2 regions of the Bifidobacterium thermacidophilum subsp. thermacidophilum DSM 15837 genome follow, and region 2 is predicted to be linked to the other one. Evidence: riboswitches for the same ligand, from Rfam matches in the RefSeq annotation. Region 2 holds a riboswitch; the other holds the start of a gene.
What was found. A riboswitch is a leader RNA that binds a small molecule or an ion and turns the genes downstream of it on or off. The one in region 2 is predicted to bind thiamine pyrophosphate.

Region 1 (4,740 bases), on a different contig from region 2:
ACAATGAACTGTCCCGGCTCGGCTACCAATCCGACGCCGACAGCGACCGGTACTCATGGAACACCCAGCAAGGGTGGAAACGCCTCATGGCGGACAACGGTTCGGACAGCGACGGTACGCTCCTGCTCAGCGACATCCTATGGATCCCCGAGCAGAGCGTCACCGTCAGCAACTGGCAGGGAACCACGGGCGCAAACGTCACCCAAGGGTCGCAGATCGGCGACATTCCAGGGGCTTTGGTCAAACTCAGCATCAAGAACACGAACCCCTCGGACCAGGATCGGGTGATCACCGTATTCGGCCAATCGACCACCCTGCCCGCAGGCCAGACCGCCATCGACAACGCCGACTACCTCAAACAGGTTTCGGCGACGGAAGAGTACAAAACTCAGACCAAGGACACGCTTGCTGCGGGCATCAGCGGCACGCTCTCCCTGGCGCAATCCATTGAAGCGCTTCGCGTGCCCGCGGGCGCCGTATTCGGCTTGAACGGGAGCAAAGGGTGCATCATGACCACGGACGGGACGAAACATGCCGTCACCGTTGTCGGCTCTTCGCTTGGCGTCAGTCTCGTGCAGCTCAATGACGGCGGCAACACGTCATCCATCACCTCGGTGGAAATCGGGTCGAAGATCGCGGGCGCAACATGCTCCTGAAAGCAATAGACCTGGCACACCGTTTCCCGGGAACGGATATTCTGTTCGAGCATCTCGATTTCGAAATCAGCCCGGGGCAGACCGTCGCGCTGTGCGGGCCTTCCGGATGCGGTAAATCCACCTTGCTGTCGATTCTCGCGGGGTGGGTGAAACCATGGGCGGGGCAAGTCGAACGCGACGACATCCACCGCATCGGGTGGGTATTCCAAAACCCCTACGGTGTTCCGGAGCGGACTGCGCTCGACCACGTGGTCTTCCCGCTGCTTTGCCACGGCTTGAGCAGGCGTGAAGCGATTCCTGAAGCGTTGCAAGCCATGGGGCTGTTCGATTTGGAATATGCGGCGGACCGGAAGTTTTCCGAACTCTCCGGCGGCGAAGCGCAACGGTTGATGCTCGCCCGAGCCGTATGCTCGCACCCTGACGTGCTGCTCGTCGACGAGCCGACCGCGCAGCTGGACACGCGAACGGCGGCATCCGTGAGTGAAGTATTGGGCAATCTCGCGGGGCAAGGCATGATCGTGGTCGTGGCAACGCATGACCCGCGTGCCAGGGACGCGTGCGACCGAGTCGTCGATTTGGCTGATTACGCGCCGGTCGGTGCTGAAAACGCGTATGGGGACGCGGGTCAGAGCGCTGCTGCACGTGTGGACGGAAGCGTTGCGGAGAGCGCGAGCGGAAATATCGATGAGAACGCTGCTGGAAGCGTTGCTGGAAGCGCCGATGGAAGCCTTGCCGGAAGCGAGGGGGTTAGGTCATGAATCTCCGGTCAATCTGCTCCGAAGCCGTGCGGAACATCAGCGCGGGAACTACGCGGGCGGCATGGTTTTTCCTCGTCATGCTCATCACCGGTGTGCTTCTCGGCGGGTACGAAGCCATGTCCATCGTGCAGCTCGAACAGGAAGCGATCACGCGTATCAGTTCGGACGCCGATACGAAAGCCCTCATCGGTGCAAGCGTCGATGGCCAAGCGTGTGATGGGCTTGAAATGGTCCACAACGGGCCAAGTCTTGCGGGAGCGGCCCGCGCTGCCGAAAGCATCACCGCGTCTTCGACGCCCGGCATGGAATTGCCCGCGTACGAAGTGACCCCGGGGTTCATCAAACTGCTTGCATCCGGGCAGAAAACAGCGAACGCGGCATCATCGTCTTCGTCGTCTTCGTCTTCTGCGTCCTCGTCTGCGCAACAGGGGGCGACATCAACGCAACAGAAAGTGAACGAGACCGCCGACACCTCGGGAATATGGATTTCAACCGACGTTTCGCATGATTTCGGGCTGGTCAAAGGCAGTGTCATGCAAACCAACCGTGGCGATATGACCATCGCCGGCGTATTCTCCTGGCCCAACGACGGCCGCGACACCAGATTCGCCTATGCGGCGATGATCCCGGTATCGGCGTCCTCCGGCGAATTCACCGAATGCTGGGCAAAGCAGTGGCCGGTCAGCGAGCAAACCAACGACCTGCTGTATTCCACGGCGATTGTTTCAGGAACAGGCGGAAACACGACGGTCGCGCAGGTCAACAAATCCTTCGACTCCCGGTACAATGCGTACTCCAGCTATAAGAACCGCATGACGGTATGGCTGCCGTACGTTTCGCTAGCGGTCGGGGTGATCGCCGGGGTGATTTCCGTGCGGCGCAGACGACTGGAATACGCGGGAGCCTTGCACGTAGGGCAGACCAAAGGCGCCCAACTGCTCGAAATGACTCTGGAAACGCTGATTTGGGCGGGATTGGCGACCATAGCGTGCCTGGCGTTGCTGTGCGCGTACTGCTGGCGCATGTCCACCGACGGCTGGATGAACATCGTCATCGCCGCCTGCCGAATCCCCGCAACCGGGTTCGCAGGTGTGATGGCCGCGACATTCCTCGCCGGGCTCAGCGTGCGGGAGTCCCAGTTGCTGCGGTTCTTCAAGAGCCGGTAATGCGCGTGCAATCGATCGGATAGACAAAATCATGGGGTGCCCCTAGACTGAACAACCGACACGGGGGCTTGGCTGAACGCCAGGCTGAGATGGGGGTTTCCTCCGACCGAATGAACGTGAACCGGGCAATGCCGGCGCACGGACGTCGCTCTTCCCGTGCCTGAGAACAACCGTTCAAGAAAGGCACATTATTATGGCACAAGCCGCGAATACCGCAGCATCATCCACAGTGAATCTCAAGTGGCGCGTTGTCGACATCGCCGTTTCATCGGTGATCGGCGTTGCCAGCGCGCTGATTTATTGGCTGGTCGCCCTGCTGACCGCCGCACCTTGGACCGCACTGGACGCAATCGTCCCCGGTCTGCCCGGCCTGTTCAACGGATTGTGGCTGTTCGCCGGGCCCTTGGCCGCCATCATCGTGCGTAAGCCGGGCGCCGCAGTGTATGCGGAGATCGTCGCCGGCATTCTTGAAGCGTTGATGGGCAACATGTGGGGCGGTCTCGCCACATTCCTGATTGCTTTGGTGCAAGGCGTGTGCGCGGAGCTTGCGTTCGCGATTGTGCGTTACCGCAAGTGGACCCTGCCGGTTGCCGCTCTGTCCGGCGCGCTGTCGGGGGTCGGATGCTGGGCGTACAGCTTCATCGAAAACCTTCAGGGCATCAATCTTGCCGGGTCGTACGGCATTGTCTATCTGATCACCACGGTGGTGTCCGGCCTGCTGATCGCCGGCATCCTCATGTGGTACCTGTATCGCGCGATCGCGCGGACCGGCGCGCTGGACAAGTTTGCTTCCGGGCGTGAGGTGCGAGGCATCACCGCCTGAGAGACAACACCGTCTGAAATCACCGTCTGAAGTCACCGTCTGATAGCACCATCTGAAAGCGTCAGCGTCTGGATTCCGAGGCGTGCGGCGGAGCACCGATACGGCTTCGCAAGTCAGCGGCATAAGGCCCACCACCAGTATGGGCGGGAGGTTTCGGGATCATCGCAGCGATATACCAACCCCTGCCGGGCATCATCGAAATCCGGCATCGCATAGGAAGACATCAATATGAGCAACAACTCTTCGAACGCGTCCAACGCATCCGTCGCCACAGCGACATCAGCAGCCAATTCGGTCACCCTTCAACCAGAAGCGACTCCGGTCGCAGCGGTACGCCCCAGCCTCAAGTGGCGTGTCGTCGATATTGCCGTTGCATCGGTGATTGGCGTTGCCAGCGCGCTGATTTTCTGGCTGGTGTCCCTGATTTATGCGCTGGGCGTCGGCGACCTGATTGGCCTGGTCATGCCTGGATTCCAAGGCATCTATAACGGTTTGTGGCTGTTCGCCGGCCCCCTGGCGGCGGTCATCGTGCGCAAGCCCGGCGCCGCCACATACGCGGAACTGCTCGGCGGAGTCATCGAAAGCCTGATGGGCAACCAGTGGACGGGCATGGACACGTTCAGCACGTCGCTGATGCAGGGCGCGTTCGCCGAACTCGCGTTCCTCATAGTGCTGTACCGCGTGTGGAACGTGCCGATCACCATGCTGTCCGGTGCGTTCGCCGGGGTCGCCGTGTGGCTGCATGACATTTTCATGCGCGGCCAGGCGTTCACCGGGCAGTACATCACCATCTATCTGGTCACGTCCGTGATTTCCGGCATCGTGTTCGCCGGCATCGTGGTGTGGTACCTGTATCGGGCGATTGCGCGGACCGGTGCGCTGGACAAGTTCGCATCCGGGCGTGAAGTGAGGGCCACCGCCTGAACCACGGCGGGGCTACGGTTCACGCCGGCAGAAGCACTTCGGCAGGCAACTGTTCAGGTGTGAAGCAATACAGAACAGCAGCAACAGCGGCGCAGCGGTACGACAGCGCAACAGGCACGGCGGCGGAACCGAGGCCGGCGGACGGCGGTTCGCGATACAGTGGCGGACGGCGGTCGGGCAACGGTTCCGCGCCAGCGCATTTGAAGATGGCAGGACACAGGACGCGATGAAGTCAAGCGAACATGACAACAGCAGCACGATGACGGCAGTGTCGACACAACCGGCACGTCTCGAATTCCATGATTGGGGCTACCGGCATGCCTCACGCCGCCATTTCGCCGTCCGCGGCCTCAACCTGAGCATCGAACCCGGCCAGCGCGTACTGCTGCTTGGAGCCTCGGGCATCGGCAAAT
Region 2 (4,740 bases):
TGCAGAACATCGAAGCGCAAATGCAGGGCATTCACCGCGATATCACCGGGGCCCCGCGTGTTGAGGAGGCTCCGCAGGCCTGACGTCTCGCGTCTTGCGCAGAATCCCGAAACATCTGGTGCGTCCCGCTTGCCGACAAGGCGCACCAGATGTTCTTCCCGGCGCAGAATGTCAATACCATCGTGGGGGCGCCGGACCCCTGGGTCTCAAGGCCTTGAGACCCCAAAATACCCTAGAATCCCAGCGCAGGTCTGGTCAGTCCTTGTTCAAAGAAGCGGAACTCATGCTCCGACGAAACGAGCGCCGCATGCATCATATGCTCATATTCGTCAATCGATGCTTCGGCGGCCAGCCGATCACAGATCTGCACCTCGCGCAGCGTGCTCTCGGTGAATTCCGGGTCGGAGTACATGCGGATCCACTCGCCGAAGGGATGTGTGTCGACATCAATATGCTTGTTGCGCACCTGCTCGCGCATTTCCTTGCCCATGGCGGCGTACATCCAGAAACACGGCATGACCACGGCGGCAAGCCGGGCATACGAGCCGGAATCGGCGACCCGATGCTCGTGGCCGATATAGGCCGCGGTCACCTCGGAGCGGGAAGTGCCAGACGGGTCGAATCCATGCTTGACGTACCAGTTGTGGTGGAACATTACCTCGGAATCCACACCTCCGGAAGCCGCCTGTGCGAAGAACACCCGCTCGTCCAGGCGGTCGGCACGCGAGGAGGCGAGCGCCAGCAGCGACGTGTAATCGGTCAGATAGATGTCGTCTTGATGCAGGTAGAACGCGAAATCCTCCAATGACAGCGTGGCATCCACCATGCTGGTGATGAAGCGCATGCCGTGAATCCGTTCGCGGATGGGCCGCACACGGTTCCAGTAGTCGGCGCTGAAGCGCAATCCGGTCGGCGCGTGCTGCCATGTGAAATCGACTGGCCCGTGCCCTTTGCCCACGTGCAAACGGTCGGCGACGGCGATCGCCCCGTTCATCCACGTTTTCGCACGGCGTGCGGCCTGCTCCCATGTGTCGCATTGCGGACGCAGCGCGGCGAGCGTGCTGGACAGGGTGTCCCCCGTACCGTGGACGTTGTGGGTGCGCACCGCACGGCCTTCGATACGCGTGGTGCGCACCTCGCCCTGCCCGTCGGACGGTTCGGCGAGGACGTCGGTGCTTGACGCGCCGCCGGCGAGCGCGAGCGCACCGCCTTTGGCGTATACGGCGACGCCATAGCGCTTGCATACCTCGCGTGCCATGGATTCCAGCGTGTCGATATCCGCGGCTGGCTGGTCGGCGTCGGCGAGTGCAGCGAGTTCCGGCACATTCGGCGTGATGATGTCAGCCATGGGGATGATGTTGCGCAGGGCCTGTTCGGCTTGCGTGGTGAGCAGGGCGTCACCGGATTTCGCGTACATGACCGGGTCGAGGACGACTACCGGTTTGGCGATGCCCTCGTCACGGTAATGCTGCTCCAATGCGGTCAGCCACCCTTTGACCGCTTCGACGAGTTCGGGGGTGCCGAGCATACCGATTTTCATCGAGTCGATGATTGCGTCGTCGCTGACCGCATTGAGTTGCGCGACAAGGAAGTCCGGCTCCATGTTGACGATGCTGGTCACGCCCTGGGTGTTCTGTGCGAGGACGCTGGTCATGGCCGCATACCCGAACACTCCTTGTGCAGTGAACGCTTTCATGTCCGCCATGGTGCCGGCGCCGCCGATCGGGTCTGAACCTTCGATGGACAGGACTCTCAGCCGGGATGGCGCGTCTGCCGCACGCTCCCCCGCGGCCTCCAATTGTGCGAGCGCCGCCATGGCGCCGGTGACGCTCGGGGTTTCATTTGATTGCTGGTATTGCGGCTCACTCATGCCGGACATCCCTTCGCTAGTGCTGACTAGATCAGGTTCAACGGGTGTGTTCTCAGCCTGTCGGCACCCCGTGTCACCGGCAATCCACCATAGCCGACCCCACGGTCAATGCCGCCCTGCACACGTCCGCTCGGTTCGGATATGCTGGAATCATGCGAGAGAATGAGAAACGACGCCGTATCGTCGGCAGTGCGTTGTTGCTGCTGACATCCCTGATCTGGGGATTCGCCTTCGTCAGCCAAGTGCAGGGCATGCAATCGGTTTCCCCGATGTTCTTCAATGCGATCCGATTCACCTTGGGCGCCGTGTCACTGATGCCCGTGCTTGTCGTGATGTCAAGGATTCAGGCGGGGCGCGCGGCAACGCGGCAGTCCCCGAAAGCCAGCCGCGGCACTGTGGCGGTATGGTCCGCGGTGTGCGGGCTGATTTTGTGGGCCGGCGCCACCTCGCAGCAATACGGGGTCCAATTGAGCATGTCCGCCGGGCATTCCGGATTCGTGACCGCCTTGTATATCGTGCTGGTTCCGGTGCTCGGTCTCCTGTTCCTGCATCGGCGGATCCACATGCTCACCGTACTGGCGATTATTGTGTCGATAGTCGGGTTCTATCTGCTGTGCGTCACCGACTCCATCCGCACCATCAGTGTGGGCGATCTGGTGCTGCTGGCGAGCGCGGTATTGTATGCCACGCATATTCTCGTCATTGATCGGGTGGGCGGCAGGCTCAATCCGATTGCATTGTCGCTTGGCCAGTATCTGGTGGTCTCGCTGCTCAGCTGGGTGTCGACATTGGTGTTACACCAGGTGGATTGGCAGGGTGCGTTGGCCTGTGCGGGCGCGCTCGCGTACGCGGGCATCATGTCGGTGGGCGTCGCATACACGCTGCAGGTGGTCGGGCAGCGGGTTGTTCCACCATCGCAGGCCTCGATGATTATGTCGTTGGAATCGTTCTTCTCAGCTGTCGGCGGAGCGCTGATCTTGCATGAGACGATGTCGGGACGCGGATATGTGGGCTGTGCCATGATTTTCCTCGGCACGATTCTCGCCCAAATCGATCCAGAACATCTCATCAGACGATTTTCTCCAGATGATTCCCAGCAAAAGACCATAGAATAATCGCAAGAAAGGAACAATCATGACCTACGATCAGCAGCCCCAGAATCCCTCACCTCAACACATCCAATACCAGGCCGACGGACAGGGACAGCCACAGTACGGCCAACCCCAGTATGGCCAGCCGACCGCGCAGCCACAGGCCGTTTACTATCAGTCCCCTGCCGGCGCCGGCACGAGCGCAGGATATGCAGCCCCAGCTTCGGCCATTCCCGCCCAGGTCGCGTCAGTCACCGAACATGCGGAACGGACCTCAATGATCCGCGCCTACGCCGAAATGACTGCCGGTCTCGCGGTAACAGCCGTAGTGGCGGTGCTCACCCAGACCTTCGGACTGCTCAACAGCTTCCTGGCGGCCACCGGCAGCCTAGGGTGGATTGGTCTGATGCTCGTGCAGATTGTCATGGCCATCGCCATCGGCAATCGTGCGATGAATCTCAAGGCGGGAGCCGCACGCGTCCTGTTCTACCTATATGCCGCGTTGATGGGCTTCACGTTGAGCTCGATTTTCATGATTTACGACCTTGGCTCAATCGGAACGGTTCTTGCGCTGTGCACCGGGTTCTTCTTCGTGCTGACCATGCTGTCGCTGACCATGCGTTCCAGTCTGTTGAAAGCCGGCCCCATTCTTCTGGCCGCGCTCATCACTTTGATTGTCGGCGAATTCGTCATCATGCTCGTCGCTCCGGGTTCGACCGGAATCATGGTGATCTCCGCGATCGGCGTGCTCATCTTCGCCGGGCTGACCATGTACGACGCGCAGAAAACCCGTGTCCTGTTCGCGCAGTACGCCGGACAGCCTGAAGCAATCAAGAGCCTGTCAATCGTATGCGCGTTGAATCTGTATCTTGATTTCGTGAATATGTTCCTGTATCTGCTGCGTCTGTTCGGCAGCCGCGACTAAGGATCACACGTGCTGCGCGGTGCATACGTCGCACAGCACGTGTGATGATCGCAATCGGGCCCGGTCCCCTCATCAGGGACCGGGCCCGAATCATAGTCACGTGTGCATGCATCAGCGCGTCGAAACGAAGGTCGGGAACACCTCGTCGATCACCGCCGACCCCTTCTCCTGAGCGGACTGCGCATAATCGAAACGCAACGTGAGAATCGACTGCTGGGTGACGATCTCCTTCACGTATGTGATGGTGCCGTTCTCCGCATAACTGCACACCATGATGTCGCCGGACAGCAGATGGTAGGACACACTGCGCCCGGAAGCGCAGGCGGAGTATTCGCTCGAAACCGTAGCACCAGTCGTATTCGATGCGCCGGAGACCTTGATGGTCATGCCGATTGAATCGTCGGTGAAGGTTCGTGTCGCGCCGTTATCGGTTTCCTCATGCCAGACGTAGCCGTCGGGGATGGACACCCGGTACCCCATCGCATCATTCGTGTACACACCCGCCGGAGACGGTGTGGCAGCTGCGGATGGTGACGACGAAGAAGCCGATGTCGATGCGTCAGCCGACGGAGATGCAGGCGCTGAGGCGCTGGCTGTGGCGTTCGCAGACGGTTGGGTCGCCGATGTGCCATGATGGCGTGTCAGTGCGAACACAATACCCGCGCACACCAACAGCGCGACAACAACCACGATGATAATCGTGGCGCGCACCGGGGTCGCGGTTTTGCCTGCTGCTGGCGATTCCTCCGGACGTGCGGCCTTGACGCGGCTGCTTGCCGCATTCCGGTTTGTCTGCGGTGCTTCGCCGTTGGGCCGGTAGGCGGGCTGATTCGCGTCGGCGGGGATGGCGACGG

Region 1: it holds a riboswitch for thiamine pyrophosphate, as region 2 does, so the genes downstream of both, K315_RS0108325 (ECF transporter S component) here and thiD (bifunctional hydroxymethylpyrimidine kinase/phosphomethylpyrimidine kinase) in region 2, are expected to answer to the same signal.

Annotation. Positions count from the first base shown of each region.
Region 1 is NZ_AUFI01000013.1:31,789-36,528, forward strand. Features, by position in the region: gene K315_RS0108310 (hypothetical protein) at 1-656, shown strand, start outside; gene K315_RS0108315 (ABC transporter ATP-binding protein) at 647-1,414, shown strand; gene K315_RS0108320 (hypothetical protein) at 1,411-2,580, shown strand; TPP riboswitch at 2,631-2,741, shown strand; gene K315_RS0108325 (ECF transporter S component) at 2,774-3,403, shown strand; gene K315_RS0108330 (ECF transporter S component) at 3,632-4,327, shown strand; gene K315_RS0108340 (ATP-binding cassette domain-containing protein) at 4,587-4,740, shown strand, end outside.
Region 2 is NZ_AUFI01000008.1:252,006-256,745, forward strand. Features, by position in the region: gene K315_RS0105185 (GTP pyrophosphokinase) at 1-83, shown strand, start outside; gene thiD (bifunctional hydroxymethylpyrimidine kinase/phosphomethylpyrimidine kinase) at 233-1,870, opposite strand; TPP riboswitch at 1,862-1,951, opposite strand; gene K315_RS0105195 (DMT family transporter) at 2,023-2,985, shown strand; gene K315_RS0105200 (Bax inhibitor-1/YccA family protein) at 3,005-3,886, shown strand; gene K315_RS0105205 (hypothetical protein) at 3,998-4,740, opposite strand, start outside.